Regions from separate parts of the Sinorhizobium sojae CCBAU 05684 genome, predicted to be linked through region 1. Evidence: riboswitches for the same ligand, from Rfam matches in the RefSeq annotation. Region 1 holds a riboswitch; each other region holds the start of a gene.
The links. Region 1 has a riboswitch for cobalamin ahead of SJ05684_RS02270 (aromatic ring-hydroxylating oxygenase subunit alpha). Riboswitches for the same ligand answer to the same signal wherever they lie in the genome.
Positions count from the first base shown of each region.

Region 2: it holds a riboswitch for cobalamin, as region 1 does, so the genes downstream of both, cobU (bifunctional adenosylcobinamide kinase/adenosylcobinamide-phosphate guanylyltransferase) here and SJ05684_RS02270 (aromatic ring-hydroxylating oxygenase subunit alpha) in region 1, are expected to answer to the same signal.
Region 3: it holds a riboswitch for cobalamin, as region 1 does, so the genes downstream of both, SJ05684_RS11130 (CbtB domain-containing protein) here and SJ05684_RS02270 (aromatic ring-hydroxylating oxygenase subunit alpha) in region 1, are expected to answer to the same signal.
Region 4: it holds a riboswitch for cobalamin, as region 1 does, so the genes downstream of both, SJ05684_RS09590 (DUF1636 family protein) here and SJ05684_RS02270 (aromatic ring-hydroxylating oxygenase subunit alpha) in region 1, are expected to answer to the same signal.

Region 1 is NZ_CP023067.1:472,797-479,811, reverse strand. Features, by position in the region: gene SJ05684_RS02280 (glycoside hydrolase family 25 protein) at 1-360, shown strand, start outside; gene SJ05684_RS02275 (FAD-binding oxidoreductase) at 548-1,645, opposite strand; gene SJ05684_RS02270 (aromatic ring-hydroxylating oxygenase subunit alpha) at 1,642-2,886, opposite strand; cobalamin riboswitch at 2,990-3,191, opposite strand; gene SJ05684_RS02265 (DUF6656 family protein) at 3,503-4,099, shown strand; gene SJ05684_RS02260 (L-threonylcarbamoyladenylate synthase) at 4,299-5,273, shown strand; gene SJ05684_RS02255 (FAD-binding oxidoreductase) at 5,291-6,724, shown strand; gene SJ05684_RS02250 (DUF1217 domain-containing protein) at 6,764-7,015, opposite strand, start outside.
Region 2 is NZ_CP023067.1:1,887,325-1,894,339, reverse strand. Features, by position in the region: gene SJ05684_RS09285 (cobyric acid synthase) at 1-464, shown strand, start outside; gene SJ05684_RS09280 (CHASE2 domain-containing protein) at 645-2,813, shown strand; gene SJ05684_RS09275 (FecR family protein) at 2,823-3,806, opposite strand; cobalamin riboswitch at 4,074-4,472, shown strand; gene cobU (bifunctional adenosylcobinamide kinase/adenosylcobinamide-phosphate guanylyltransferase) at 4,604-5,131, shown strand; gene cobW (cobalamin biosynthesis protein CobW) at 5,134-6,198, shown strand; gene cobN (cobaltochelatase subunit CobN) at 6,442-7,015, shown strand, end outside.
Region 3 is NZ_CP023067.1:2,266,478-2,273,492, forward strand. Features, by position in the region: gene SJ05684_RS11110 (alpha/beta hydrolase) at 1-271, opposite strand, end outside; gene SJ05684_RS11115 (mechanosensitive ion channel family protein) at 493-1,815, opposite strand; gene SJ05684_RS11120 (cystathionine gamma-synthase family protein) at 2,145-3,428, shown strand; gene SJ05684_RS11125 (anthrone oxygenase family protein) at 3,438-3,914, opposite strand; cobalamin riboswitch at 4,118-4,380, shown strand; gene SJ05684_RS11130 (CbtB domain-containing protein) at 4,421-4,597, shown strand; gene SJ05684_RS11135 (CbtA family protein) at 4,865-5,632, shown strand; gene SJ05684_RS11140 ((2Fe-2S)-binding protein) at 5,695-6,534, opposite strand; gene SJ05684_RS11145 (glucoamylase family protein) at 6,555-7,015, opposite strand, start outside.
Region 4 is NZ_CP023067.1:1,955,004-1,962,018, forward strand. Features, by position in the region: gene SJ05684_RS09580 (mechanosensitive ion channel family protein) at 1-1,322, opposite strand, end outside; partial or broken gene SJ05684_RS09585 (DUF924 family protein) at 1,470-2,028, opposite strand; gene SJ05684_RS09590 (DUF1636 family protein) at 2,268-2,654, opposite strand; cobalamin riboswitch at 2,781-2,994, opposite strand; gene SJ05684_RS09595 (hypothetical protein) at 3,127-3,426, opposite strand; gene SJ05684_RS09600 (hypothetical protein) at 3,445-3,729, opposite strand; gene SJ05684_RS09605 (SLC13 family permease) at 4,053-5,825, shown strand; gene SJ05684_RS09610 (DUF1515 family protein) at 5,868-6,206, opposite strand; gene SJ05684_RS30365 (hypothetical protein) at 6,203-6,433, opposite strand; gene SJ05684_RS09620 (hypothetical protein) at 6,366-6,608, opposite strand; gene SJ05684_RS09625 (lysozyme family protein) at 6,608-7,015, opposite strand, start outside.

The DNA of each region.
Region 1 (7,015 bases):
TCGGGGCATAATTGCGGGAAGAAACGCTGCCCTTACCGCGTGCCCGGCACCCTCAACGACATCGACGTGAACGTGGCGGCGATGAGTGCCGCACAACTGAAGACGATCTGGCCGCATGGAGATCTGCTACCGGAAAAGCCGCCGGCGCTGACCGTGGTCGCGTCGGCGACCGTCGGCATGTCACCGACCGCAAGCGCCGCAGCCGCCACCGCCTTGGCGCAACCGCTGCTGATCAGCCGTGCCGATGCGGAGAGCGGCTCCGGCAGCGGCGTCGACGGGGCCGTGGATACGACGGTCACCGGCACGATCGACATAAAGGCTGCGGAGGCGCGGCTGCCCAATCGGACCGAGCGGCGCTAGGTTTATATCAGGGAGCCAGGGGAATGCCCCTGCCCTGCCGGCTTTCGCCCCTATAAGATTCGGGCAGAGAGGGTGCTTCCGCTAGACCGCTTGAGGACGCAGCCCCGCATAGTGCGTGGATCCAAAGACGTACAGCGCCGATAGCGGGAGCCACGGCGCTGTAGGATCCAAATAGTCGGCTCTTCGGCTACGCCTCGATTTGCACGTCCCCGCGCGGGCGCGAACAGCAGGCCAGGATGTAGCCCTCTTCGACCTCATCGTCGAGAATGCCGCCATTGTGGTTCATGTCCACTTCGCCGGCGATCTTCAACACCCGGCATGTGCCGCAAATGCCACCTTCGCAAGCAGCTCCGATCCGGACGCCGTTGGCACGCGCGGTCTGGAGAATGGTCTGGCCCGGGATCGCCTCCACTTCTTTGCCGCTCATGGTGAAAATCACCTTCGACGTTCCCGCCTCGGCGCCCGGCGCACCGGCTCGGATGGCGAGTTCTTCGGCAGCGGGTGCCGCCGCTGGCTGGAAGCTTTCCTGGTGGTAGCGGGCCAGGTCGAACCCGACGGACTGGAGCATCTCCCGGACGCCGCGCATGAAGGGCTCGGGACCGCAGCAGAAGACCGTTCGGTCCAGGAAATCCGGCGCGAGCAGCGGCAGCTTCGTGGCGTCGATACGGCCGCGCAGCCCGTGCCAACCATGACGCGCCTCGTGCCCCTCGACCAGGAAGCCGAGATTGAGATGCGGCATCTGCCGGGCGAGGATCTCCAGTTCCGGCTTGAACAAGAGATCCTCCGGGCGCCTCGCGCAGGAAATGAAGGTGACATCGGAATCCGGCGCGCAATCCGCCATCCAGCGTATCATCGACATCATCGGCGTGATGCCCGAGCCGGCTGAGATAAAGAGATATTTTTCGCCCGTATGGCGCACGAAGCTGAAGTCGCCGAGCGGACCGAACGCCTTCAGCACCATGCCCGGCTTCAGATTGTCGAACATCCAGCGGGTGCCGATGCTGTCCCGTTGCGCCTTGGCGGTGATCGAAACGGAGAGCGGCCGCGACGGCGAGGACGAGAGCGTATAGGTGCGCATCACCGGCTCCTCCCCGACGGGCAGTTCGAGAGTTACGAACTGCCCGGGCAGGTAGCGGAACCAGGCCGGCCTGTCGGAGCGGAAGGTGAAGGTCATCACATCCGCCGTCTCGGCCACCACCGAGATGCATTCGAGCATGTGCTGGCGGTCGATCCAGGGACTGAGCTCGTCGAAATGATGGAAGGAACGGGCCATTTCCATGATCATGCCACCCGCGAAAGAGGCGTTGCGCCGCGCTCAAGGCGCTCAAGCATGTAGCGTGAATACCATTCGACGAATTGCATCACGCCGCCCTCGTGCTCGACCGAATAGGGACCCGGCTGGTAAGCCGGCGAGCGGATGCCGAAGGCGTTCTCCTCGACGATCTGGCGGTCCTGATCGTTGGTCTCGGTCCAGACATGGATGAGGTCGTCAAGCTTATAGTCGACGCCTTCGACCGCCTCCTTGTTGACGAGCCACTTGGTCGTCACCTGGGTTGTTTCGGGGCCGAGGGGCAGCACGCGGAAGGTGATCGCATGGTCACCGAGAATATGGTTCCACGTCGTCGGATAATGGAAGAGCAGCAATGTGCCGATGCCGCCTGTCCTCGCGTCGGAGGAAAGCGGCTTTTCCACGGCCCTCTGACCCGACATGGTGTAACTCTCGGCACCGTTGATCAGCGGCATGCGTGTCATGCGGAACTGCCCGGCCGATCCGATCTTGAAGGCGCTCGGCAGGCCGGCCGCCTCGCATTTTTGCCAATGGGCGTTGATCTCCGGATCATTCATCGCGCCATGCACCCCCGTCACCGTCGGCGCTTCGGGATAGGTGCGGCACAGCTCGGGATGATTGGCCGCGCAGTGGTAGCACTCCCGGTTGTTCTCCCAGACGAGCTTCCAATTGCCCTTCTCGATGATCGTGCTTTCGAAGGCGACCTTCGTCTCGCCGATACGATGCGGCGCAAGGTAGCCGGAAGCCACGTCGCGGAACGGCTGGAAATTCATCGGCTCGTCGGCAAGGCTGATGAAGATGTAGCCGCCGACGGTCTCGCAATGCACCGGCTTCAGGCTGTGCGCCGCCAGATCGAAGCCGTCCGGCATCTGCCGCGCGAATAGCAGCTTTCCGTCCAGCTCGTAGGTCCATTGATGGTAGGGACAAACGAGCTTGGCCGAAGAGCCCTTGTGCTGCGTGCAGACGCGCGAGCCGCGATGGCGGCAGGAATTATGGAGCGCCCGGATCGTTCCCTGCCGGTCGCGAACGATGACGATCGGATAGTCGCCGACCTGCACCGTGAAATAGTTGCCGGCCCGCGGGATCTCGCAATCGTGGCCGATGAAAAGCCAATCCTTGTACCAGATGTTTTCCAGATCCTGACGATAATAGTCGGGATCGATATAGAAGTCCCGGTCGAGGCTATAGCCTTCGCGACGGGTCTTCAGCTTGCGCAGCATTTCGCTCTGAATGTCCATGCCCATATCCTCGTTCGCCATGATTCGGAGAGGCAGGACAGGAACCGCCCACGGCAACAGGCCGTGCGCCATGGCTCCGTCCGGCTGCCCGCCGCAACCTGTTACGGTCGATGTGCTCAAGGCTGGTTTCCGGGCTCTGGAGCCGTCCCGCGAAGGACCCGCCCCGGCGCCTTCCCGGACATTGACGTCCAGTGGCTTGGTGCCGTGGCCTCACTCCACCACCGTTGCGGGGGCAGCGCCGGGATTTGACCGGCTTCCCAATTCTCCGCCCCGCTCAGGGCGGCACCTCGAGTGTCCCCATCTAAGCGGTCTAGCAGCCCGCACAAGTGCCGATAAACGACATTCCATTCTGGAAAGACGACAGACCCCTTGCCGCGGCACTTTGTGACGAACACATTGTTTTTCTCCATAATAAACAAGGCGATAGGGCAATTGCTGGTCGACTGATAATTTTTTCGTCAGCGCCTGCCCAAGCGCGAAAGCAAGCATCCCGTTTGCGACGAGGCCTGTGAACGAGCCTAGCGCAGAAGGTACGAAAAATACTCTGTTAACCCTGATGGTTTAGCGTCCGACGACGGTTCAACCCCGCTTTTTTCGCGAAGGCGCGCAGAGGTCGATGGCAAAGCTCAGATATTACGACGCCTCTGAAAAGGCGCCGTCACCGGTGACAAAAGCGGCCGTCCACACCGAGTTCCTGCGAACCGGCCGCATCGAGCGACGGCGCCAAACGCCCGAGCAGCGGCGCTATCTGAGCTATGAGGAGGTGGCGGAGAAGACCGGACGCAAGCTGACCGCCGCGGGAGAAGCGACTTACAGGCGGATCAACAGCTTTCACGCCTCGATCAATTTCCCGAAGATGATCTTTCACCGGACGCTCGCCGCGAGCCCGCATCTTGGCTATTGCCACGTGACGGCCGCTACGACCCGGCTCGCTCGATCGCAAGACGTGACCTGGGCTTTCTATTTCGCCAATTTCTTTTCCGATCTCGGCGACGAGACGCACTTCTTCGACCGGATCCAGGCCGGGTATTCGCGCATGTATTTTGCCGTTGCCATCGAGCCCGGCACGGACGAAGGGCGGATGGTCGTCAACCGCAATGTGCGCGGCAACGGCCTGATCTTCCGTACGCAGGACCCGAAGGTGGCGCTGAAGAACGTGCTCATGCTTGGCGCACGCGACGAGGCGCTGCGCAAGATCATACGCAGTCTCTAGCGCATCGGCCCGAAAGTCGTACCCGATTTTCGGAAAGCTCGATGCGCAGATTTAAAGAGTTGCAGCGACCTTTGCGCGTCTGAAAAGACGCGCAAAAAAAAGGCCGCTATAGCACTTTGAATCGCTGCATGTTTCCTCAAATCGGTTCCGATTCAAGGAAACATGCAGTAGGAAGCTGCGGAAAGGAAGACGAACGCCCATGGCCGAAATCATCGACACGCGCAGCGAACCCGACCGGGCGATCGAGACGGCCTGTGCGGTGCTTTCCGCAGGCGAGCCCGTCGCGATCCCGACCGAAACAGTCTACGGCCTGGCGGCGGATGCGACCAATGCAGAGGCTATCAGCCGAATCTACGAGATGAAGGGCCGGCCCCGTTTCAATCCGCTGATCTGCCATGTCTCGGACACGGCGATGGCTGAGGAGCATGTGGTCTTCGATGCGGTTTCGCGGCAACTGGCGGAGGCCTTCTGGCCCGGTCCGCTGACGCTGATCCTGCCGCAGCGGCCGAAAAGCAGCGTGCATGCGCTCGCCTCCGCCGGTCTCGACACGCTCGGCCTGCGCATGCCTGAGGGCTTCTCGCGCCGCGTGATCGCGCGCTTCGGGCGGCCGCTGGCGGCGCCAAGCGCCAACACCTCTGGCAGGATCAGCCCGACCAGCGCGGCCCATGTGCAGGCGGATCTCGGATCGAAGCTGAAACTCATCCTTGACGCGGGCCCGGCCGAGATTGGCCTCGAGTCGACGATCATCAAGGTCGAGGAAGAGAGGCTCCGGCTGCTCCGGCCGGGCGGGCTCGATGCGGCGGAGATCGAGGCTGTGACGGGCCTGGTGGTGGAGCGCCCGGAAGGCGCCGGCGCGACCATCGAGGCGCCTGGCATGCTCGCCTCGCATTATGCGCCGGGTGCTGCGGTGCGGCTCGATGCAAAGGACGTCGGCAAGGGAGAAGCGCTCGTCCGCTTCGGCGGCAGACCGCTTCCCGGCGAGAGTGAGGCGGCGATGGTGCTCGACCTGAGCCCGGCCGGCAATCTCCGCGAGGCGGCCGCCAATCTTTTCGACTACATGAAGAAGGCGGACGCGAGCGGCGCCGCCACGATTGCATTCGGGCCGATCCCGAGCGAAGGGTTGGGCGAAGCCATCATCGACCGCCTGCAGCGGGCGGCCGCGCCCAGAGGCTGACCATCGAGGCAGGGGTCATGACAAGCGTAATTCCTTCTCCCGAACTGATCGCCTCCTTCACCGACATCGTCGGCCCCGACAATGCCCTGACGGGCGCAGGGGAGGTTGCGCCCTATCTCGCTGAATCGCGCGGGCTCTATCGCGGCACCACGCCGCTCGTGCTGAAGCCCGGCTCCGTCGACGAAGTCTCCCGCATCCTGCGGATCGCGACTGACACCCGAACGGCGATCGTACCGCAGGGCGGAAATACCGGACATGTGGCGGGCGGGGTTCCGCGCGAAGACAAGGCGGACGTCGTCCTGTCACTCGAACGGCTGAACCGGATCCGGGATATCGATCCCGTGGGCAATGTCATCGTTGCCGATGCCGGCTGCATCCTCGCCGATATTCAGAAGGCCGCCGACGGCGTCGACCGACTCTTTCCCTTGTCGCTCGGATCGGAGGGGTCGGCACGGATCGGCGGCAATCTCTCCACCAATGCCGGCGGCGCGGCGGTGCTCGCCTACGGCAATATGCGCCAGCTCTGCCTGGGGCTCGAGGTCGTGCTTCCGACCGGCGAGGTATGGGATGGTCTCCGCCGGCTCAAGAAGGACAATACCGGCTACGATCTGCGCGACCTCTTCATTGGCGCGGAAGGGACACTCGGCGTGATCACCGGCGCCGTGCTGAAGCTTTTCCCGAAACCGCGCGGCCACCAGGTGGCTTTTGCCGGACTGGCGAGCGTCGAGGATGCGCTCGAACTTTTCGACCGGGCATCGAGCCTCTGCGGCCCGGCGCTCACCGGCTTCGAGCTGATGCCGAGGCTCGGCATAGAATTCACCACGCGCCATATACCAGGCGTGCGGGATCCGATGGGGTCAGTTCATCCCTGGTATGCGCTGATCGACATCTCCACCTCGGACTCCGCCGAAAGCGCAGATCGGATGGTGCAAAGCGTGCTGGAAGCCGGCATCGGAGACGGGCTCGTCGAGAATGCCGTCGTCGCCCGGAGCGAAGCGCAGAGCAAGGCGCTGTGGCACATGCGCGAGAGCATGTCGCCAGCGCAGAAGCCCGAGGGCGGCTCGATCAAGCACGATGTCTCCGTCCCCGTATCGAGCATTCCCGCCTTCATGGCGGAGGCCGATGCGGCCGTCCTGAAAGCGATGCCCGGCGCCCGCATCTGTGCTTTCGGCCATATGGGCGACGGCAACATCCACTACAACATTTCCCAGCCGGTCGGCGCCGACACCCGCGCCTTCCTCGATCGCTGGCGCGAGATGAACGCGATCGTGCACGCCGTCGTGCTGAAATATGACGGCTCGATTTCGGCCGAACACGGCATCGGCCAACTGAAGCGCGACGAACTCGCTGCGATCCGTTCTCCGATCGAAATCGAGCTGATGCGTCGGATCAAACATGCTTTCGATCCGGCCGGAATCATGAACCCGGACAAGGTGCTTCGGGCTGAATGAGCCGGGCGCGCCTTGCCCCAACACTTTGGCCGACAGGCCTTAGCCACCCACCCGAAGCTGCGAAAGGGTCAGAAGCGTATCGGCACTGATCCCGACGCTGCTGCCACTGCTCGACAGGATCGACACGACCGGGTCGACCGCCGTGTTGTTCTCCAGATCATAGAGCACGGCAAATCGTGCGAGAAGCTTCTTCAACTCGGCCGGGTCGCTGAGGGTTTCGAGCTCGAGGTTCTTGTCGACGATCTTCGCCTGCTGATCGATATCCATGGAACTGAACTCATCGGGCAAGCT
Region 2 (7,015 bases), 1.4 Mb from region 1:
GCATATGCGGAGGCTATCAGATGCTCGGCAGCCGCGTCACCGATCCGCTCGGCATTGAAGGCAGCGAGCGTGAGATCGCCGGCCTCGGCCTGCTTGCAGTCGAGACCGAGATGGCACCGGAAAAGACCGTGCGCAACAGCCGCGCTCGGTCGCTGCAGCACGACGTGGCGCTCGAAGGCTACGAGATCCACCTCGGCAGGACGACGGGGCCGGATTGCGACCGCGCACCGGTCTTGATCGACGGTCGCCCCGACGGGGCGATGTCGGCGGACGGCAGGGTGATGGGCACCTATCTGCACGGCCTTTTCGGCAGCGATGCCTATCGCGCCGCGCTGCTCCAGAGCTTCGGGATCGAGGGCGGGGGCGCGAGCTACCGCCAATCGGTCGATGGCGCACTCGACGATATCGCCGCAGAGCTCGATACGGTGCTCGATCGGGACTGGCTCGATCAGTTGTTCGGCTAGGCACGCCCTTCACCAACAAGTCTGCGAAGCCACCGCGGAGCCCGTCGTCCTTACGCGCCTACCACGATTGTTCATGATTGCGCCGCCGCCGCATTAGATGCAGCATGGCGCAAGCGGCGGCAGATGGTTTCCCCGGGGCGCATGGGGTGCGGACCCGCAGGAAAAGCTCGGACCGCAGCCATGACACGCGCGCAGCTCGTTTGCGTCCTTCTCGGCCTGGCAATCGTCGCGGCACTGACAATGCTGCGGACCAGTGATCCGCCATTGCTGAAATTCGCCCGCGAAGTCACGTTCGACGAGTATCAGCGCCTCGCGCCGCGGCCTTTCGAGGTACTCCCGGTGCGCGTCGTCGACATCGACGAGGCGTCGCTCGAGCAATTCGGCCAGTGGCCCTGGCCGAGAGACCGGATGGCGGATCTGGTCGATCGGCTTACCGAAATGGGCGCGGCCGTCATTGCCTTCGATATTCTCTTCGCCGAACCGGATCGTCTTTCGCCTCGGAGCGTCATGCGCGACGTCGGAGACCTGGATCCGGCGCTCGTCGCCCGCCTGCCGGACAATGACGAGACGTTTGCGCGGGCGATCGCGGGAAAGCCGGTCGTGCTTGGCTTCGGACTTTCCAATAGTGGAAACTATCGACCGCCGGTAAAGGCGGGCTTTGCCTTCACGGGCGAAAGCCCCTTCGATGCGCCGCCCAGGCTCGCCGCGGCAACGCCGATCAGGCCGGAACTCGAAACGAATGCGGCCGGCGTCGGCCATATCAGCCTCAATCCCGAAAGTTCCTCCGCCGTCGTGCGCGCCGTGCCGTTGCTCTTGAGCGACGGCGAGCAGCTCTATCCCAATCTCGCCCTTGAGGCTCTGCGGGTCGCGCAAGGCGCCTCGACCTATCTCCTCGCGGGGGCAACGGATGTGGCGGACACGATAACGCTGATCAGGGTCGGCGATTTCGTCGTACCGGTGACGGCGGCCGGAGAGCTCTGGCTCTATGTGAGCCCGGATCGGCCGGAGAGATATGTCTCGGCCGCCGAGGTCCTTGCTCCGGGCAGCGCCGCGACGGAAGCGAGGGCTGCAATCGGAGGCAGCATCGTCTTCGTCGGCACCTCGGCCGCCGGCTTGCTGGATATCCGTGCAACCGCTCTTGGAGATAATGTTCCCGGCGTGTCGCTGCACGCGCAGACCGTCGAGCAGATCCTATCCGGACGCTTTCTCTCCCGCCCGGATTGGGCCGACGGACTCGAAATCCTGTCGGTTGCAGTCGCAGGCAGCCTGCTCGTCCTGCTCACGACCTTCGTCAGCCCGGCCGTGGCGCTGGCCTGCGGCCTGCTGATCACCGTGCTCGCGCTCGTTGCCTCATGGCTCGCCTTCGTCCATGGCGGGCTTCTCTTCGATCCGCTGGCGCCGATCGTCTTCGGTTCGATCATCCATTTCGCAGCAACGGCCTACCGCTTCCTGGTGAGCGACCGGGAGCGGCGCGTCGTCCGGCGTGCCTTCGGGCAGTACCTGTCTCCCTCTTTGCTCTACCGGATCGAGCACACGCGAAACGCCTTGCGCCTCGGCGGCGACGACCGGGAGCTCACGCTGATGTTCGTCGACGTGCGCAATTTCACCGAGATCAGCGAGCGCCTGGCGCCGACGGAAGTGGTGCACTTTCTCAACAGGCTGCTCGACGCGCTGAGCCACCACGTGATCGACAATGAGGGCACGCTCGACAAGTTCATCGGCGATTCGATCATGGCCTTCTGGAACGCGCCGGTCGACGTAGCGGGGCACCCCGGCAAGGCCGTCCATGCGGCGCTGGCCATGCGCGAGACGCTCGCCCGGCTCAACGAGGCCGATGCCTTCGGCTTTGGTGACGAGCGCAAGGTCGCGATCGGGGTCGGCATCCATACGGGACTCGCCTGCGTCGGCAATATGGGAGCGGAAATACATTTCAACTATTCGGCGGTGGGCGACGCCGTGAATGTCGCCGCCCGCATCGAAAGCGCCTGCAAGGACATCGGCTTCGACATTCTCGTATCCGAAACGACGGCAAAGGCCCTCGGTGGCTGCGCCCTGCTCGATGCCGGGGCTCTGCCTCTCAAGGGCAAGACGACGCGAACGAGGCTTTTCGCCGTGGTCGGCGGCAAGGCGCTTGCCACGTCCCCGGAATTCTTCGAGCTGCAGCGCATTCATGGGCAGCTGATCGCGGCTCTGCAGGTGCGTTCGCCCGATACGCGCCGTATTCTGAGCATGGCGAAACTCAAGGCCGGCGGCTTGGCACCCGGACTTGAGGAGTTCTATCGCCGCATCCCGCGCCGCGCCGACCACTTTCCTGCCGAAGAGACGGAAAGGGGAGGGGCAGGCGAGTGAGTTCCGCCCTCATTTCCACCGGGCCGGCCTGTCCGGTCTGTCTGGGCGATCCGGTCTGTCGGGTCGGTCGGGCCTGTCCGGGCGAGAGTGGCCGTTCGGATGATCCGGCCTATCCGGTCGGTCGGGCCTATCAGGCCTATCAGGCCTGTCCGGCCTGTCCGGTTTGCCAGGCTTGTCAGGCTTGTCAGGCTTATGGGGCTTATGAGGCCTGTCCGGCTTGTGCGGCTTCGGCTTGGGCGGCCTTACAGGCTCCCCGGGTTCCGGGGTAATCGGCGCCTGGTCGACGCGCGGCGGCGGAAGCTTGTCGGGCCGGATTTGAAGGGCAGCCGCAAGGCCGCAGCCGCTGCCGCTCCAGCCAGACGAAAGCCGTTGCTGGCCCGACAGGAACGGCAATGCCCGCGGGTTGCCAAGCGCCCTGAGCGTGCCGCGATTGACCGGCCGGGTGTCCGACATCGCGCCGTTGGGTTTTGCGATCACGCAGTCGCAGCGGCGCGTCAGTTGCCGGCAGCCGCCGCGGCCGCAAAAGTCGGCCGCGCCCGACAGCAGCACGACGGCCGTCGTGCCGTCGCCGCCGACATAGAAGTCGAATACGGTGCCGCGAACGCCGATCGTTCCGGCCGGCGTCAGGATCCGGTAGGCGGAGTGCCTGGAATTGCCGCTGATCCAGCGGAACGTTCCCTTCGCCGCCGCAATCGTCAGATTCTGCACGGTTTTCGAGTCGTCGAAGACGAACCGGTCGATGACTACGGAGGAGCCGGCGCCGAGCGCGAGCTTGCTGCCATCCCGGAAGACGAACTGGCCGAGGCCGGACCTGGATGTCGATATCCGCTCGTCGCGGTGCACCGCGTCCTGCACGGCGAGCGGGCCGGCCGCGCCCCTGACCTCGGTCTTGATGCGGACCGCTTGGCCTACCGGTTCGGCCGCGCCTGCCGGGGGGGAGCCAGCAAGCGCAAAACTCAACCCAACAATTACGGCACGACGCAGATACGACATCGCACCCTCCGACGCGAACCTCCTTGAGGTTCGCGGACATGATCGGCAGACGGGAGCTGCACCTTCACCGCGGTCAGCTCCAGACGGTGCTTTTTACCATGCGGTGGTAAGCAGTGTCTGCTCACCTGTTGTGAGTAGCCACGACCCCGTAGATTCAAAAAGTTGCAGCGCCCCTTGTGCGTCCTGGAGGACGAACGGAGGGCATCTGGCGCAATTCGCGGGCAACGCGTCGCAGGGCGTCGATTGACATCGCAGCCAGGGCTTCATAATTAACGGGAATTGGATGGTTCCCTCGTGCCGGGCCGGTGCGAGGGAGTAAATGGGAATGCGGCGGGGCGGACCCACACCGGGCGCCCTTATCGCAGCCGACCCCGCGACTGTAGAACGGTCAGGGGCCGCTATCGGGTATGCCCATCCTCTCTTCGATGGACTGCATGGGCAGTTTCACCGGGGAGCGGTGGCGTGCCGGAAAAGCCACTGGTGTGGCATCGTGATCAGCCGGGCAGGACGCCTCTTCTTCTACGAATCGTCCGCCTTTCACGAAGCCGTAAGCACTGGGAAGGTGAGGCGGACCCGTTCGGGTCCAGGCATCGTCGCGCTGTTCCGTGTGATGCCTTGGCCCGTGAAGCCGTGAGCCAGGAGACCTGCCATCCGTCAGGGCATCCCGCCCGAGGGGAGAATTGTCCCCGATGCCAGCACGGAGGTTGTCGTGGCTTTCAGATTTCTCCGTCCCGCGACCCGCGGGCGCCTAGCGCATTGCTTTCTGCCTTGGTCATTCGTGAACTGAGGCTTTTCGCATGACCCTCTCCAATGTCGGCCCGACGCTCGTCCTCGGCGGTGCCCGCTCCGGCAAGTCCGGCTTTGCCGAAAGACTCGTCGAAGGCAGCGGTCTGTCGATGCATTATGTCGCGACCGGGCGCGCATTCGACGAGGAGATGCGCGACCGCATCGTCCATCACCAGGCGGCGCGGCAGGGCAAAGGCTGGACGACCCATGAGGAGCCGCTCGACCTCGTCGGTCTGCTCAGCCACATCGATGCGCCGGAGCACGCCGTCCTCGTCGACTGCCTGACGCTTTGGGTCACGAACCTGATGATGGAGGGGCGCGACATGGCGGCGGAGTTCGCGACTCTCGCCGCCTTCCTGCCGGGCGCTCGGGCCCGTCTTGTTTTCGTTTCCAATGAAGTCGGCCTCGGCATCGTCCCGGAAAACCGCATGGCGCGCGAATTTCGAGACCATGCGGGCCGGCTCCACCAGATCGTCGCGGAGAAATCCGCCGAAGTCTATTTCGTCGCGGCCGGACTGCCGCTGAAAATGAAAGGTTGACCATGACACGCGCAAAGGCCCAGCAGGGCAAGATCCCGGCCACCGTCATTACCGGCTTCCTCGGAGCCGGCAAGACGACGATGATCCGCAACCTGTTGCAGAATGCCGACGGCAAGCGCATCGCGCTCATCATCAACGAATTCGGCGATCTCGGGGTCGACGGCGACGTCTTGAAGGGCTGCGGCGCCGAGGCCTGCTCGGAGGAGGACATCATCGAGCTCACCAATGGCTGCATCTGCTGCACCGTCGCCGACGACTTCATCCCGACCATGACGAAGCTGCTCGAGCGCGAGAATCGCCCCGACCATATCGTCATCGAGACGTCGGGTCTTGCGCTGCCGCAGCCGCTGGTCGCCGCCTTCAACTGGCCGGACATTCGCAGCGAAGTGACGGTCGATGGCGTTGTCACCGTCGTGGACAGCGCCGCGGTCGCTGCCGGACGCTTTGCCGACGATCACGACAAGGTCGATGCGCTGCGCGCCAATGACGACAATCTCGACCATGAGAGCCCGCTCGAGGAACTTTTCGAGGACCAACTGACCGCCGCCGACCTGATCGTCCTCAACAAGACCGACCTCATCGATGTCGATGGGGTGAAGGCCGTGCGCGAGGAGGTCGCCTCCCGCATCCGCCGCAGGCCGGCAATGATCGAGGCGCGGAACGGCGAGGTTGCCGCCGCCATCCTGCTCGGCCTCGGCGTCGGCACGGAGGACGAGATCGCCAATCGCAAGTCGCATCACGAAATGGAGCACGAGGCAGGTGAGGAACACGACCACGACGAGTTCGAGAGCTTCGTCGTCGAAGTCGGTGCGATCACGGACCCGGCCGGATTCGTCGAGCGGCTGAAGAGCGTCATCGCCGAGCACGACATACTGCGTCTCAAGGGTTTTGCCGATGTGCCCGGCAAGCCGATGCGGCTCCTGATCCAGGCGGTCGGCAGCCGCATCGATCAATACTACGACCGCACCTGGGCACCCGGGGAAACTCGCGGCACGCGCCTCGTCGTCATCGGCCTGCACGACATGGACGAAGCAGCGGTACGCGCGGCGATCGCGGCGCTCGTGTGAGATGGTCTTGGGTTTGAACGCGAAATACCCCTCCTCTTGCAAGAGGAACCCCTCCAATAGGAGCCCCTCCCCAACCCCTCCCCACCAGGGGGAGGGGCTTACCTTGCCGCGCCGCCTCCACCTCCGTAAAAAACGGCTCAGTCAGACTGAGGGGCGGAAAGCGGGCAGGCGAGGGCCGCAGGCGCCCAGCCCTTCCCCCTGGTGGGGAGGGATTGGGGAGGGGTGTTTTCACGAGGAGGTCCCATGCACCTCCTCCTAGCCCAGAAAGGCACGATTGCCGACGGCAATGAAGCGATCGATCTCGGCCAGAGCCCGGCCGATATTCTGTTCCTCTCGGCCGCCGACACGGAAATTGCCTCGATCGCCGCCGCCCATCGCCAGCGATCGGGCGCAAAGAGCCTGCGCATTGCCAGCCTGATGAACCTGATGCATCCGATGTCGGTCGACACCTATGTCGAGCGGACGGCACGGCATGCCAAGCTGATCGTCGTGCGTCCGCTCGGCGGCGCCAGCTATTTCCGCTATGTGCTGGAGGCGCTACACGCAGCGGCGATCGCGAACAAGTTCCAGATCGCCGTGGTGCCCGGCGACGACAAGCCCGATGCGGGCCTCGAGCCTTTTTCGACCGTTTCGGCTGAGGACCGTGAGCGTCTCTGGGCCTATTTCACCGAAGGCGGTGCCGACAATGCGCGCCTTTTCCTCGACTATGCCGAGGCGTTGATCGATGGCGGAGAGAGGCCGGAACCGGCGCGGCCCTTGCTCAAGGCCGGCATCTGGTGGCCGGGGGCAGGGGTGATCGGGGTAGGGGAATGGATGC
Region 3 (7,015 bases), 1.8 Mb from region 1:
TCTTCAGCGTGCGCTCGCGCCGCGCTGAAGGCTCGCGCAGCTCGAAGAAGGACCAAAGCCAGCGCAGAAATGCACCGATCGCGTAGCCCGCCGCCAGCGAAACGCCGGAGATCACCCCCTGGATCAGATAGGGCCGCGGAACGAGGCTCGGCGTCAGCGAAACCGCAAAGAACAGCACGCCAACGAGCAGGCCGGACGCGGAGAACGACCGCAACAGGCCACCCAGCGGCCGCGTCTCGCCCGATAGATGCGTCTGCCGAAGCTGTTCCATCGCGGGCCTCCACTCCACACATCGTCGCCGCAATATTCGCTTGTCGTCCGGGGGTGCTAACCTCCGTCCGCCTTGTGGACGCACAGACGTCGCTGCAAGTACGCACTGCTTACCTAAAATCGGGTCCGATTTTCGGGCCGAAGCGGTAGAAGTGCTACAGGCTCTCGCCGGCGGCAATGTCGCTCCATGCGCCGGCGCAGTCAATTACCGTAATCCGACACCTACTCCGCAGCACCGGCCTTGTCGGCATATTGCCGCCCGCGGGTCACCTCGACAGGCGTCTTCATGATGATCTCCCGATGCGGGAACGGGATCGAAATGCCGGCCGCCTTGAAAGCATCCCACAATGCAAGCAGCACCTGGCCGCGGACATTCGTCAAGCCGTTGCTCGGATCGGAAATCCAGAACCGCAGCTTGAAATCGAGCGACGATGCCCCGAAGCCGGTCATCCAGCAGACCGGCTGGGCATAGGTGCTGGCAACCCGCGGCGTGGCCTTTGCCGTTTCGATCGCAATGCGCACGACCTCGTGCGGGTCGCTGTCATAGGACGTCCCGAAGTCCACTTCGATGCGGACATACTCGCTGGAAAAGGACCAGTTCACCACCTGCTGCGAGATGAAGTCCTCATTGGGAATGAGGTATTCCTTGCCGTCCCTGGTGATGACGGAAACGAAGCGGGATCTTAGATCCCGGATCGAGCCGAACGTATCGCCGAGCGTGATCGTGTCGCCCGGCTTGATGGACTTGTCGAGGAGTATGATGATTCCGGAAATGAAGTTGGAGACGACCTTCTGCAGGCCGAAGCCGATGCCGACGCCGACCGCACCGGAAAAGATGGTGAGTGCCGTCAGGTCCACGCCCGTCGCCGACAGCGCCACTGTGCCGGCGAACACGATCAGCCCGATCTTGATCAATTTGCTGATGAGCACCTTGAAAGAGGGCGTCAGATCCCCGGACCGGTCGATCCAGTGCGCCGTCACATTGCCGATCAGGACGGCCGCCCAGATCAGCGCGGCGGAAAGGACGATCGCCTTCAACACGATCAGCATCGAAAGGCGAACGGCGCCGAGATTGACCGCAACGCGGTCGAGAGCCGCCAGCACGACCTCGTCCAGCCCGAGCACATAAAGCGCGAAATAGGACCAGCCGGCGACGGCGACCACACGCGCCAGCATCAGGTTGCGGATGATCCGCGTCAGCACCGAAATGACGAACCACGCGGCCGCGAGCGTGAGCGCCGTGGAGACCAGCCAGCGATAGGACGGCCAGCCATACCGCAACAGAAGCACATCCGCGATCCACAGCCAGATGATCAGGAAGACCCATCTGAGCCGCCGCATGAAGGCGATGATCACCCGAAGCAGGTCCGGATTTCCCTTGATCATGCGCGCGCGTGCTTCCACCGCCGGTTCTATGTGCTTCGCCAGAATGGTGGAAACCAGGTAACCGACTCCGATCAGTGCCAGCTGATAGAGCGTCCACTCATTGAGGACCACGGTCCGCAGCCAGGACTCTGCGGCCTCGATCGCGTCCAGGAAATCCATCGCCGTCCTCCCAGAGCGCCGGGCGTCCGGTTGAATACGCCGAGGACGCTCTAATTCTTTGAATCTAGGGCATCTTCTTCAGTTTCAATGTCAGAGTGTCAAAAGCGGTTTTGCGGCGCGCTCCGTTATACGCTTCCTCATCTCCGACTTGTCGCGCGAATGGGAGCGGGTGTCAGCGGCAGAAATTCGGTGACCGATCTCGCCGGCAATTTTCTGCGCCTTATCTTCTCACTGCCGGCGGATATTTGCGCCGGCCATGATCAGACGGTCCAAGCGCTTGATATAATTCAAGAGAACAGTCTGGCCCGTTTCACGCGGAGGAGAAATCAATGACCGCGCCGCATCCGTCCAAGACCCATATCGGCAATCATAAACTGCATCCCGAAACCCTGATGCTCAATTATGGCTACGACCCGGAGCTTTCCGAAGGCGCGGTCAAGCCGCCCATCTTTCTCACCTCCACCTTCGTCTTCCACTCGGCCGAGGAGGGCCGCGACTTCTTCGACTTCGTCTCCGGGCGGCGCGAACCGCCGGCGGGCGTCGGCGCCGGGCTCGTCTATTCCCGCTTCAACCATCCGAACAGCGAGATCGTCGAGGACCGGCTCGCCGTTTACGAGCGGGCGGAAGCAGGCGCACTCTTTTCCTCCGGAATGTCGGCGATCGCGACCACGCTGCTTGCCTTCGTTCGCCCGGGCGACGTCATCCTGCATTCGCAGCCGCTTTATGGCGGCACCGAGACGCTGCTGGCGAAAACCCTTCCTAATCTCGGCGTCTCCGCCGTCGGCTTTGCCGACGGCATCGACGAGGAAGCCGTCAATGCCGCGGCGGAGGAGGCGATGAAGAAGGGCCGCGTCGCCTTCATTCTGATCGAGACGCCGGCCAATCCGACCAACAGCCTCGTCGACGTCGCCATGATCCGCCGCATCGCCGACAGGATCGGCGAGACCCAGGGGCACCGGCCGATCTTCGCCTGCGACAACACCCTGCTCGGACCGGTCTTCCAGCACCCGATCGATCATGGCGCGGACCTCTCGCTCTATTCGCTGACCAAATATGTCGGCGGTCACTCCGACCTGATCGCCGGCGCGGCCCTCGGCTCCAAGGCGCTCGTCAAGCAAGTGAAGGCACTGCGCGGGTCGATCGGCACCCAGCTCGACCCGCATTCCTGCTGGATGATAGGTCGATCATTGGAAACCCTTGCGGTCAGGATGGAGAAGGCGAACGACAACGCCCGCATCGTCGCCGAATTCCTGCGCGACCATCCGAAAGTCGAGCGCATCCACTACCTGCCCTTCGACGACGGAGACTCGCATGCCGGCCGTGTCTTTGCCGCTCAGTGCACCGGCGCCGGCTCGACCTTCTCCTTCGATATAGCCGGCGGCCAGGAGGCGGCCTTCCGCTTCTTGAACGCGCTGCAGATCTTCAAGCTCGCCGTCAGTCTCGGCGGCACGGAATCGCTCGCAAGCCACCCGGCCGCCATGACCCATTCGGGCGTGCCGATCGAGGTCAGGCGCCGGATCGGCGTACTCGAATCGACCATCCGCCTGTCGATCGGCATCGAGCATCCGGACGACCTCGTCGCCGACCTCGCCAATGCACTGACGACTGCCTGAGATGATGCCTCAGCTGCGGGCAAGGCCGAGCACGAACAGCGCCAGCGCCCCGATCGAGGCAATGGTGCGGACATGATTCCAGCGGACCCAATCGGTCAGGTAGCGCTGCTGCCAGAGCGCGGCGGCGGCCTCGCCGCGCGCCGCAGCGAGCGCGTCGTTCAAGGGAACGTTGAAGATGACCGTCACCCCAAATGTGCCGACGAGATAGGCGAGCCCGCCGGCGGCAAACAGGTAGCTCCCGTGCCCGCCCGTTATGAAAGCGGCAACGATCAGCGCCAGGCCGAGCAGGGTAGTGCCCATGAAGGTGATCAGGAACAACGGGTTCTGGATCGCCGCATTGATGGCGTTCATGGCGGCGATGCCCTGTTCCGCCGGAAGCCGCGACAGCGCCTGCATGACGCATACCGAAAAGACGAAGAAGAGCCCCGCCATCAGGCCGGAACCGATAGTGGCTGCAAAAGCAAGGCCGGGAACGAAAGCTGCCATGACTTGTCTCCAGATCGCGCAAGCGCAACCGCAAGCGCCCGGTACGGGAACGCAACCGTAGAGATAGACGAGAGGCACCTTACGGTCACCAGGCGAAACGCCACTTTCGAAAGATCGGCGGGCCGCCGTCCGCAGGCCGCGACTGGCGCGAACCCTGTACATTTTGCGGGTCCCCTCGATTGACAACGCGCGCGGCCGCACATAATCATCGCTGATCGGTTGGTTCCCGGAAAGCGAACGCGCTTCGGGAGTAAACGGGAACGTGACGGATGGACCCAAGCTGGGCATCTTAATCACGGCCGACCCCGCGACTGTAGTGCGGCGTGAATTTGCCGTTCCGGAGCGATCCGGAAAAAGCCACTGGGAAGGACCGCGAGAGGGCGGTTCGATCTGGGAAGGCGAGGCAAATCCCTGGTGTAAACCTGACGCCGCGAGCCAGGAAACCTGCCAATCGATGCGGGCGCAACGCCCAATCGGGAACATCCCTTGCCATCACGGAGGTTGTCATGGCTACGTCTAACGTTTCGAGCGTCTCGCTCTCCCTCAGCGATCGTCTTGTTGCGGGCATTCTTGCCCTTATGATCGGCGGCTTCCTCGTCTTCGGTGCAGGTCTTGCAAATTCGGCCGTGCTCCATGACACGGCGCACGACACCCGCCATTCCTACGGCTTCCCCTGCCACTAAGCCTATGGAACGCCTTGCGCGTTCCGAATCGAAGCTGAACAGAGCCGTCGGGTGCTCCGAGCATGCGCACATGCCATCCGGCATGATGTTGCTGCTCGCGCATCGGCCCGAAAATCGGAACCGATTTTCGCGAAGCACGATGCGTGGATTCAAACGCTTACAGCAACCTTCGTGCGTCCTGAAAGGCGCACGGGGCTGTAAGGCGTCCGACTGCGTTGGTTGGACGGCGCCCCATAGGGGGAGCGCCGCATTGAGGAATATCGACACATGATCGTCAAGACACTTCTGGCCGCAATCGTGGCCGGGCTGATCGCAGGCGTCTTCATGACCGCCGCCCAGGAACTGCGCGTAACGCCGCTGATCCTTCATGCCGAAGAATTCGAGGGCGGAGAACCGGCCGCCGAGCCTGCGGCCGCTGGCCACGAAGAGCATTCATCACTGAACGCTGTTTCGCCGCTCGGAAAGCTGCTTGCCTTCGTTTCGCCGATCACGCCTGCCTATGCCCATGAACACGAACACGAGGAGGAAGGCGGCATTCTGTTCGGCATGAGCCGCTTCTCCGGTACGCTTCTCGCAAATCTCGTCACGGGCGCCGGCTTCTCGCTGCTGCTTGCGGGCATCAGCCTGACGATCGGCCATCGGATCACGCTTGCAAACGGAGCACTCTGGGGTGCCTGCGGGTGGCTGGCCGTGCACATGCTGCCGGCCCTCGGCCTGCCGCCGGAACTGCCCGGCTTCCCGGCTGCCGACCTTGGCGAGCGCCAAACCTGGTGGGCGCTGACGGTGCTGCTCTCGGCCGCGGGTCTCTACCTGCTGGCCTTGCGCGGGGAACTCGTCGCGAAGGTCGCCGGCCTCGTGCTGATCGCCGCGCCCCACGCCTATGGCGCGCCGCAGCCGCTCGATATCTCGAGCAACGTCCCGGCGGTCCTCGGCGCGGAATTCGCGGTCGCGGCGCTGGCCACCACACTCGCCTTCTGGATCGTCCTCGGCGTCGTCTCCGGCTTCATCAACGACCGGGTTGTGAAGGCCGGTTAGTCCAAGCTCGTTTTGCCCCTCATCCGCCTGCCGGCACCTTCTCCCCGCACGCCGGGAGAGGGCTAGGGTGAGGGGCAATCCACCTCATTCTCAGCCGACTTCCCCTCCGACGCGCGCAAATGCGCCCTCAATCTCTCCCGTCTTGTCTCAGGTTCCAGCAGCACGCAGGTGTCGCAGAAATCGCCGCCTTCCGTTCGATAATAGAGACAACAGCCGCTGCGCATCCGATAGGTCCGGGAGAGAGGACGCCCATGCCCTTCGGCCTTGATCTCCTCGTAATAGAGGTCGGGCGATAACAGCGGCGAGCCCGCGCATCTGACGATGGCGAGCGCCCGCTCGACCGCGGCCGCCTCCTGCCCTCGCAGGCGGCCGATTTCCAGGAAGGCGCCCGCCAGGCCGTCGGCCGCGAGCCGCCATTGCGCCCGGGCAGAAAGGCCGCAGCGGCGCTTGATGAGCGCGATGATCGGTTTCATATGCAGGACGAAGGCGTCGTGAAACCGTTGCTTCCCCTCCCCGGGCTCCCTGGCGCCCGCAGACGGCGCATCGAGGAGAAAATGGAAGCGGCCGGCCTCGAAGCTTCGCCCGCCCTCGCTTCGCGGATAGGTCTCGAAACGGAGCCCTGCGATCCGCGGCACGAGACCGGCGGCGAGATAGATCGCACCGGTCGCAAGGCCGAGCCGATGGCAATAGAATGCGATCAGATGCGCCGCCCGGATCTTGTCGTCCATGCCGGAGGCGAAGCGGTCCTGATAGGCAAGGCAGGCCTCCATCTCGGTGGAGCCCTCCGCCCAGAAGGCAGCCGTGGCCGAGAAGCCCGTCGGCGACCCGAGCGAGCAGGCAACTTCAGAAAAGGCGGCCGTGAGCCAATCGATGGCCGCCGCAAAACTCCCGCTCTCCTGCATCCGCTACGCCATCCTCGCTATCACGCTCCAGCGCCGCCCGTTACATGAGACGCGCAAGGGTCGCCCTCGCCCTTCGACTTGCTGCCTGTGTTTGTCGGCACGCGTGGCGAAAGCCATCCGCCCGTAAAGCCCGCCTTTTCCAGGCCGCGCCTGAAAGGCGCGATGCCGCGCGTCAGTTCCCAAAGCAAGCCGCTTCGCCAGTTCTCGATCATCATGACCGTAAGCCCCTGGTCAAGCCCGACGACGCGATCGTCCACCCAGCCTTCGGGCCCGTCGCCCGGCAGGCTCGGATTGAAGCCGCCGGGAAGGCGCCCGTCGCGAAGCAACGCAGGATAGCGGTCGAGCAGGTGGGAAAGGCCGCTCAGGCAGGCGTCCGGCTCGAAAGGCAGGCCGGCAAGCGGCGCCCAGGGAACGAGCGTACCGTCATCGGCGCCGAAGGGGGCGCCGCGCGCCGCATAGCCGAGCAGCCTCTGCCAGCGCC
Region 4 (7,015 bases), 1.5 Mb from region 1:
GCCAGGAGCGATACGGATATGATGCGCGGCCACGGGCGACCCGGGGCGTCGAAAGGGTCGTCGCGCCTGAGCACCGGCCGTATCCAGGCCATCGACATCAGGATGAGCCCGATGATGATCGACGCGAGGAAGCTCTTGGCAACCGTCAATATCACGGGCGAACCAAGCGCTTCGCTGATGCTCCCGAGCAGGTAGTCCAGGCCATTGACGAGCGCCATCACGAAGATCGGCACCATCAGCACTTTTGCACCGCGGTCCGAGAGCCGCACGAGCCGCCAGCCCGAGCGCGTCGGCGACAGGACAGAGTTGGCAAGTCTCGTCACAAAGAACAGCGCGACGCCTATGCCGAGCGTGACGGCAATGATCGGCGCGATATCGGGCCGGAGCACATTGAAGCTGTCGAGGAAGAAATAGCTCGAAGCGGCGAAGGCCGTCAGCGCCGCGGTCGGGATCAGTGTCGACCAGAATGCCACCGACAATTGCCGGAAATAGGTGGGCTCCTCGTCATATCGCTGGAGAAAGGGAGCGAAGAGCCGGTACCCTCCGGCCAGGAAGAGCAGCGCCGCACAGAGCGACAGGAATATCGCGCTGAGGAAGGGCACGCGCTTGTAGGTCCAGGCAAAGGTCAGCCAGCTGCTGACGCTGCGCCACAATGCGGCAGCTTCGGCCACCGTCGCCGCGACCGCCTCGCTCAGCATCTCTGCCGACACGTCCGTTTGCCTCAGCAATGTGTTTGAGAACAGCGCGCGCCGGGTCGCGGTAATCGTGTTGGCGAGCCTTCTCGCCTCGGCGGCAAGACTTTCCGCCCGGGCCGCGACCGCATTGATCGCCGCGCGTTCGGCAAGCAGGCGCTGCCGCTCCTCCGTCACGATTGCCGCTTCCGCCGGCTGGTCCTCGCCCGGCGGTTCGCCGAGCTCTTCCAGGCGGGCCTTGATCTCGTCGAGTCGTGGTTGGAGGGCCGCAGACGCCGAAACGATGTCCTTGGCAAGAGCGTCAGCCTCTACTTTCAGTTCGGCAAGGCGTTCGTCGTCCTTTGCATTTGCAACGCGCTCCCCAAGCTGCTGCAGATCGCGCTCGGCTTTGGCCAGTTGCGTTTCCGCCTGCTGCAGTGCCGGCGTTGCGGCAGCTTCGGCGTCCGCCCCGGCTTGCCTCGGCGGCTGCGCTGGCTGTGCAGGCTCGACCGCCGTTGCGGGCGATTGTTGACGAGGCTCGCTCTGCTCTAAGGGCTGAGCCGCTTCCTGTGCCGTCGCCGGCGCGCCGCCCGCGAGCGCCAGCGCAACCAGGGCAAACAAAAGGGCGGTCAAGTGTGCTGCCGAACGCAATTCAAAATCCTTCGCAATCCGTCTCTCGCCGATGGCGCCGCCAAGCGATCACGGCCCTTGTCCGATCTCCATAAGGAACATGGCGAAAACATGCAAAACCGGCACACCGCCGCCACCTCTTACGACCTTCCCGTCAACGAAGCACCGTCAAAATCCCGCGCCGGGCTGGGCGAGATAGGCCTCCTCCGCCGAGGTCGATCTGCGCCCGACGATGGCGTTGCGATGCGGAAAGCGACCGAACTGCTCGATCACCTGGCGATGGCGAATCGCATAATCGAGATAGTTTGGCTCGCCGAGCTCGGTAAAGAGCTTCACGGCCGTCGTCTGATCGGCGAGGTTCTCGGAATGCTCGAACGGCATGTAGAAGAAGGCGCGCCATTCCGGCGGCACCGCCATGTCGGCGCTAGCGCCTATGGCAAGCTGCGCCTCGCGCAAGGCCAGGCCGTCGGTCGCAAACGCCAGCGGCGATCCGCGATACATGTTGCGCGGGAGCTGGTCGAAGAGAAGGAGCCGCAAGCCAATTGCGCGGGTTCGCCCGCCAGACGTCGTCGACATGCCTCGAAAGCGCCAGATGCGTGTCCTGGAATCGCCGCGCGCACTCGCGATCGAGTTCGGCGCTCGGAGTGAACCAGTGTTCGTAGGAAAGCTCCTCGAACCAGAATTTCAACACGTCATCCGGTGTGCAGATCGCGCTTTGGTCAGTCATTCCCACCCTTCCCCCTTCCGACGGTCGCATCGCGTCAAATAGGCGATCGCCCCCGCGATTTCCAGCCGGGCGCCAGCGCATCGGCCCGAAAATCGTACCCGATTTTCCGAAAGCTCGATGCGCAGATTCAAAGAGTTACGGTGACCTTTGCGCCTTTGAAAAGACGCGCGGCGCTGTAGCTCCACTGAATAGGCCGGCTGACCGACGGACGAACTGCGACGATGACCAGACGGCCCCCCTCACTGGAAATGCCCGGCAAGGGCTTCGGAGACGATCAGCGCCGCCGGGACGCGGGCGAGATTGCCGCCGCCGGCAGGTCTCGGGCCGCCGTCCGCATGGGCGACGGCGAAGTCGACGAGATCGTCGATATTCTCTTCCACATCGACATCGCCGAAGAGATAGGTCGCCGTGCCCGACGCCTGGAAGGCAATGGTGCAGGGCCGCGTGCAGGCGGCCATGCACACCGTGCCGGCGATCGCGAAATCATCGTCGAGCGGCTTGCCGAGCGCCGAAACGCTGCGGTTGAGCATGGCAAGCAACTGGGCGCCCGGACGGCAGGGCCCGCCTGTGAAGTGGCACTCGGTCGAAAGCGTTATCTTGTGCGCTGATTGATGCGAATTCGCCATGGCTGTTCTCCGCCGGCCCCTGCCAGCTTTACAAGCGGGGCCGCAGAGAAGATAGCGAAAATCCGGACCGACGATTGCCCGCCAGGCAGAAGCCACTTCTTTTCCATCGGAACACCCCGTCCGTTGTGGTTGATCGGTTCGATGGCAGGTCTCCTGGCTCGCGGGTCGAGGCGCCTCCACGTCTTCCCAGCCTCCCGGCCAGTGACATGTTGTAGATGCGCTTTCCGCTCACAGTTGCGGGGGCAGCCACGGGATCGGCCCCTTTCGGGCATCCTCACCGTGTTCCCTTTTCAGCCGCTGCCGGATCAAGGGCAGCAGCACCATCGCGCCCTTGGTCGCATGAGTCTGCGCGGGACGCAATGGGGGCGGGAGAAGATTTCGCTTCACGACGCCACGCGTCTTGTCGGACGCGCAAGGTCTCTGTAGCTCCTTGAATCCGCGCATCGCCCTTTCCGATATTCGGGCCGATGCGCTAATCGTCGAAGAAGGGCAGGTCGCGGTAGCGGCGGCTTACCAGGCGCAGCGAGCGATCCGGCTCGATCACGTAGGTCTCGTAGACCCGCCGCCCGAAGCGATCGATGAATTGATGGGGGACGATGCTGCCGATGGGCGACTTGGTCAGCTTCGTGCGCGGCTGGCCGCCATAGGTGATGCTGCCGGGGATCGGCTCGAGCCCATAGCCGTAGCCGCCCGCATAGGTCACCGTGCAGGCGCCCGAAAGGAGCGCCGCAACGATCAGGGGAACCGCATTTTTCAAAGCTTTGCAGGGCATCTCGCCCTCCTTCGCAAGTCAATCGTCGAAGATGTCGTAGTCTATGCGGCGGCTTGTCAGGCGCAGCGAGCGATCCGGTTCGATGATGTAGGTCTCATAGACTCGATATCCAAATCGATCGAAGAACTGGTGCGGGACGATGCTGCCGATGGGCGCCTTGGTCAGTTTCGTGCGCGGCTGGCCGCCATAGGTGATGCTGCCGGGAATCGGCTCGAGGCCGGGCCCGTAACCGACCGTGCGTGTCGCGGGCGTGCAGGCAGCGAGCGCAAGCGTCGCGTAGAAAACGGCAAGGGCAATCTTCATGCTGGTGTTCCTGGTGGCATCCGGGCGCATTTCCAAAGCGAGGAACCGTTGTCAGGCCTTCAACTGCTCCTAACATCTTATTCCTTCTTCGCAGGCGATCCAAGAAAAGGCGGGGGTCCGGCGCAGTTTCCTGGTGAAGGCGGGGCGCTTCGCCAGGAATTCCGCGATATTTCAGTTGCATCCGATGGATGCTTTAGAGGATGTAGAGGGAAACTCGCCAGGCCGTCGGACGGCGGCGCAACGAGGCTGCCCGTCCGATACCGGCCGGGTGGTGCGTTGCAAAAGGCCCATGTCCGATCAGTCGTTGCTTCAGGTACTCGCTTATGACCGCCGACCAGTTCCTCTCGTTTATCGTCATCGGCGCCATGATGGTCTTTTTCGTATGGGGTCGGCTCCGGTACGACATCGTCGCCTGCTCGGCGCTGATGCTTTCGGTGGCCGTCGGCATCGTGCCCTTTGACCATGCCTTTGACGGCTTCAGCGACGACATCGTCATCATCGTCGCCAGTGCCCTGATCGTCAGCGCCGGCGTTGCCCGTTCGGGCATCGTGGATGCGGCGATCCAGCGCTTCCTGCCGGAACTGCAGTCGGTGCGGGCGCAGCTTGCGCTTCTCGTGGTCACCGTCACCGTGCTCTCGGCCTTCATCAAGAATATCGGTGCGCTCGCGATCATGATTCCGGTCGCGTTTCAGTTTGCCCGGCGCTCGAAGGTGCAGCCCTCGGTCTTTCTGATGCCGATGGCCTTCGGCTCGCTGATCGGCGGGCTGATGACGCAGGTCGGCACGTCGCCGAACGTCGTCGTCTCGCGGATGCGTGCAGACCTCACCGGCGAAAGTTTCTCGATGTTCGATTTCACGCCGGTCGGCGCTTCGCTTGCGCTTGTCGGCTGCGTCTTCCTGCTGCTTGCCTATCGCCTGGTACCGGAGCGCAAGAGCCAGGAGGTCTCGGTAAATCAGGCGATCGAGATCACCGACTATACGGCGGAAGCCATGGCGGCGCCCGGCTCGCCGGCGATCGGCAAGCCCGTGAGCAACCTCGTCAGGATCGGCGACGGCGGCGCCGTCGTCATCGCCATCTTCCGGCGCGGCACGCATCTGGCGCCGCTTCCCGATGTGGTGATCGAGACGGACGACATATTGCTGCTCGAGGGCGGGCCGGCCGCCCTGGACCGCATCGTCTCCCAGGCGAAGCTGAAGATCGCCGGCGAGCGGCTGCCGATGCCGGGCGACAAGACCCGTTCGGAGATCGAGGCGATCGAAGCCGTGATCGGCAGCAATTCATCCCTCATCGGCATGTCCGCCGAGCGACTGGCGCTCTTCAACAATCACAATGTCAACCTGCTTGCGGTGAGCCGGCAGGGCGAGAGGCTGAAGCAGCGCCTCGGCAGCATCAGGCTGCAGGCCGGCGATATCGTCGTGCTGCAGGGGGCGCGAAGCGAGCTGCCTTCCTTCCTGCAGGACTTCGGCTGCCTGCCGCTGGCGCAGCGCGAAATCCTGCTCGGCACCATCCGTCGCGGCACCCTGCCGCTCCTGCTGCTCGCTGCGGCGATGGCGACGACCGCAATCGGCGTGGTGCCGGTGCCGGTCGCCTTCTTTGCTGCGGCGCTCGCCATGGTGATCTTCCGCGTCATCCCGTTGCGCGACGTCTATCGCGCCGTCGACGGCCCGATCCTGGTGATGCTGGCAGCGCTCATCCCCGTGAGCGACTCGCTGCGCACGACGGGCGGCTCGGATCTGATCGCCGGCTGGCTCGGCGGCATCGCCACCCATCTGCCGCCGGCCGGGGCCCTCGCTCTCATCCTCATCGCGGCGATGGCGGTGACGCCTTTCCTCAACAATGCCGCGACCGTGCTCGTCATGGCACCGATCGCCGCGAGCTTCGCCACCGCGCTCGGCTACAGGCCCGACGCCTTTCTCATGGCGGTGGCGATCGGCGCCGGTTCGGATTTCCTCACCCCGATCGGCCACCAGTGCAATACGCTGGTCATGGGCCCCGGCGGCTACCGGTTCAGCGACTATCCTCGGCTCGGGCTGCCGCTGTCGATCGTCATCATCATCGCGACGGTGCCGTTGCTGATGTGGTTCTGGCCGCTGTAATGCCCGTCGCCCAAGACTGTGCGGTCTTGGGGCAGCGACCTCTTAACCGGCCCTGAGCAGCGCCATTCCGCGCTTCACCACATCGGCAAAGGTCACGCCGAGCGAGGCGCCGCCGATGCCGATGACGCCGAGCGCGCCCAGGCCCATCAGCTTCCATTTGCGCACATCCTCGGTCACCGGCTTCATCTCGCGGATATCGTCCCGCGCCGTGGCCACAATGCCTTCGAGCGTCCCCACCCGCCCCGCCAGTTCCTCGATCCGGCGGCTCATCGAGGCGCGGGCGGCATCGCTTCGGTCCTCCGCGCGGCGGAAATCCTCGCGCAGGTTCTTCACCTCGGCGAGCAGCGTGCCGAGCTGCTGGTGAACATGCCCGTCGATCATTCCCGTCCCTCCCCGTGCCCCCGCCCTTCCCCGTGACCCCGCCCTTCCCCATGACTCGAGCATTCCGCCTTCGACCACACCGCCGCGGCGCAGATGCCGACGACGGTCCGGTCGATCTTCCGCTGGTCCGCCGCCGTGGCGCCGCGCGCGCCGATGAGGTCAGTCCCGACCACCGGGCGCAGGCCGGCGACACTCGCCGGTCCCGAAGTTCCACAGGCCGCCGCCATCGACGCAGCGGTCAAAGTCGCTGCGGCGAGCAGCCGATTGCAAAGCCGCTTCATTGTTCTGCCTTTCGATTGTTTGCTTGACCGACCGGGCGCCCTCCTCGCGGATCTGGAGCACCGCCCAGGCGACGGCCGCGAGCACCAGCGCGCCGGCGGCGATCTTCACCCAGCCCGGCATCACTTCACCCCCAGCGCCCGGCGCACCGCCGGCATGGAGGTGATCGCATAGGCCGCGAAGCCGACGATGACGGTGAGAATGGCGAGCTGCACCCGCCAGTCGAGCGCCACCAGGTTGAGCTCCTTCAGCGCCGTGAGGATCGAGCCGCCGGCGGTCAGCAGCCAGGTCCAGAACCGGCCCGACTTGCGGATCGGCTTCTGCGGCCGCACCGGGCTCTCGGCCTGAATCGGAACTTCCTCCGGCGTCTCGGCCCGCCGCGCCGCCGCGAGCGCCCGCTCCATGACCGCCTCCACCGCCTCCGGCCCCACCAGCGCCCTGTTGCGCCCGTCGCCGGCATAATAGGACTGTCCCCGCCTGACCCTGCCCTTCGCGCCCCTCGTGTCCGCAAGCACGGGCAGCGACGCCCA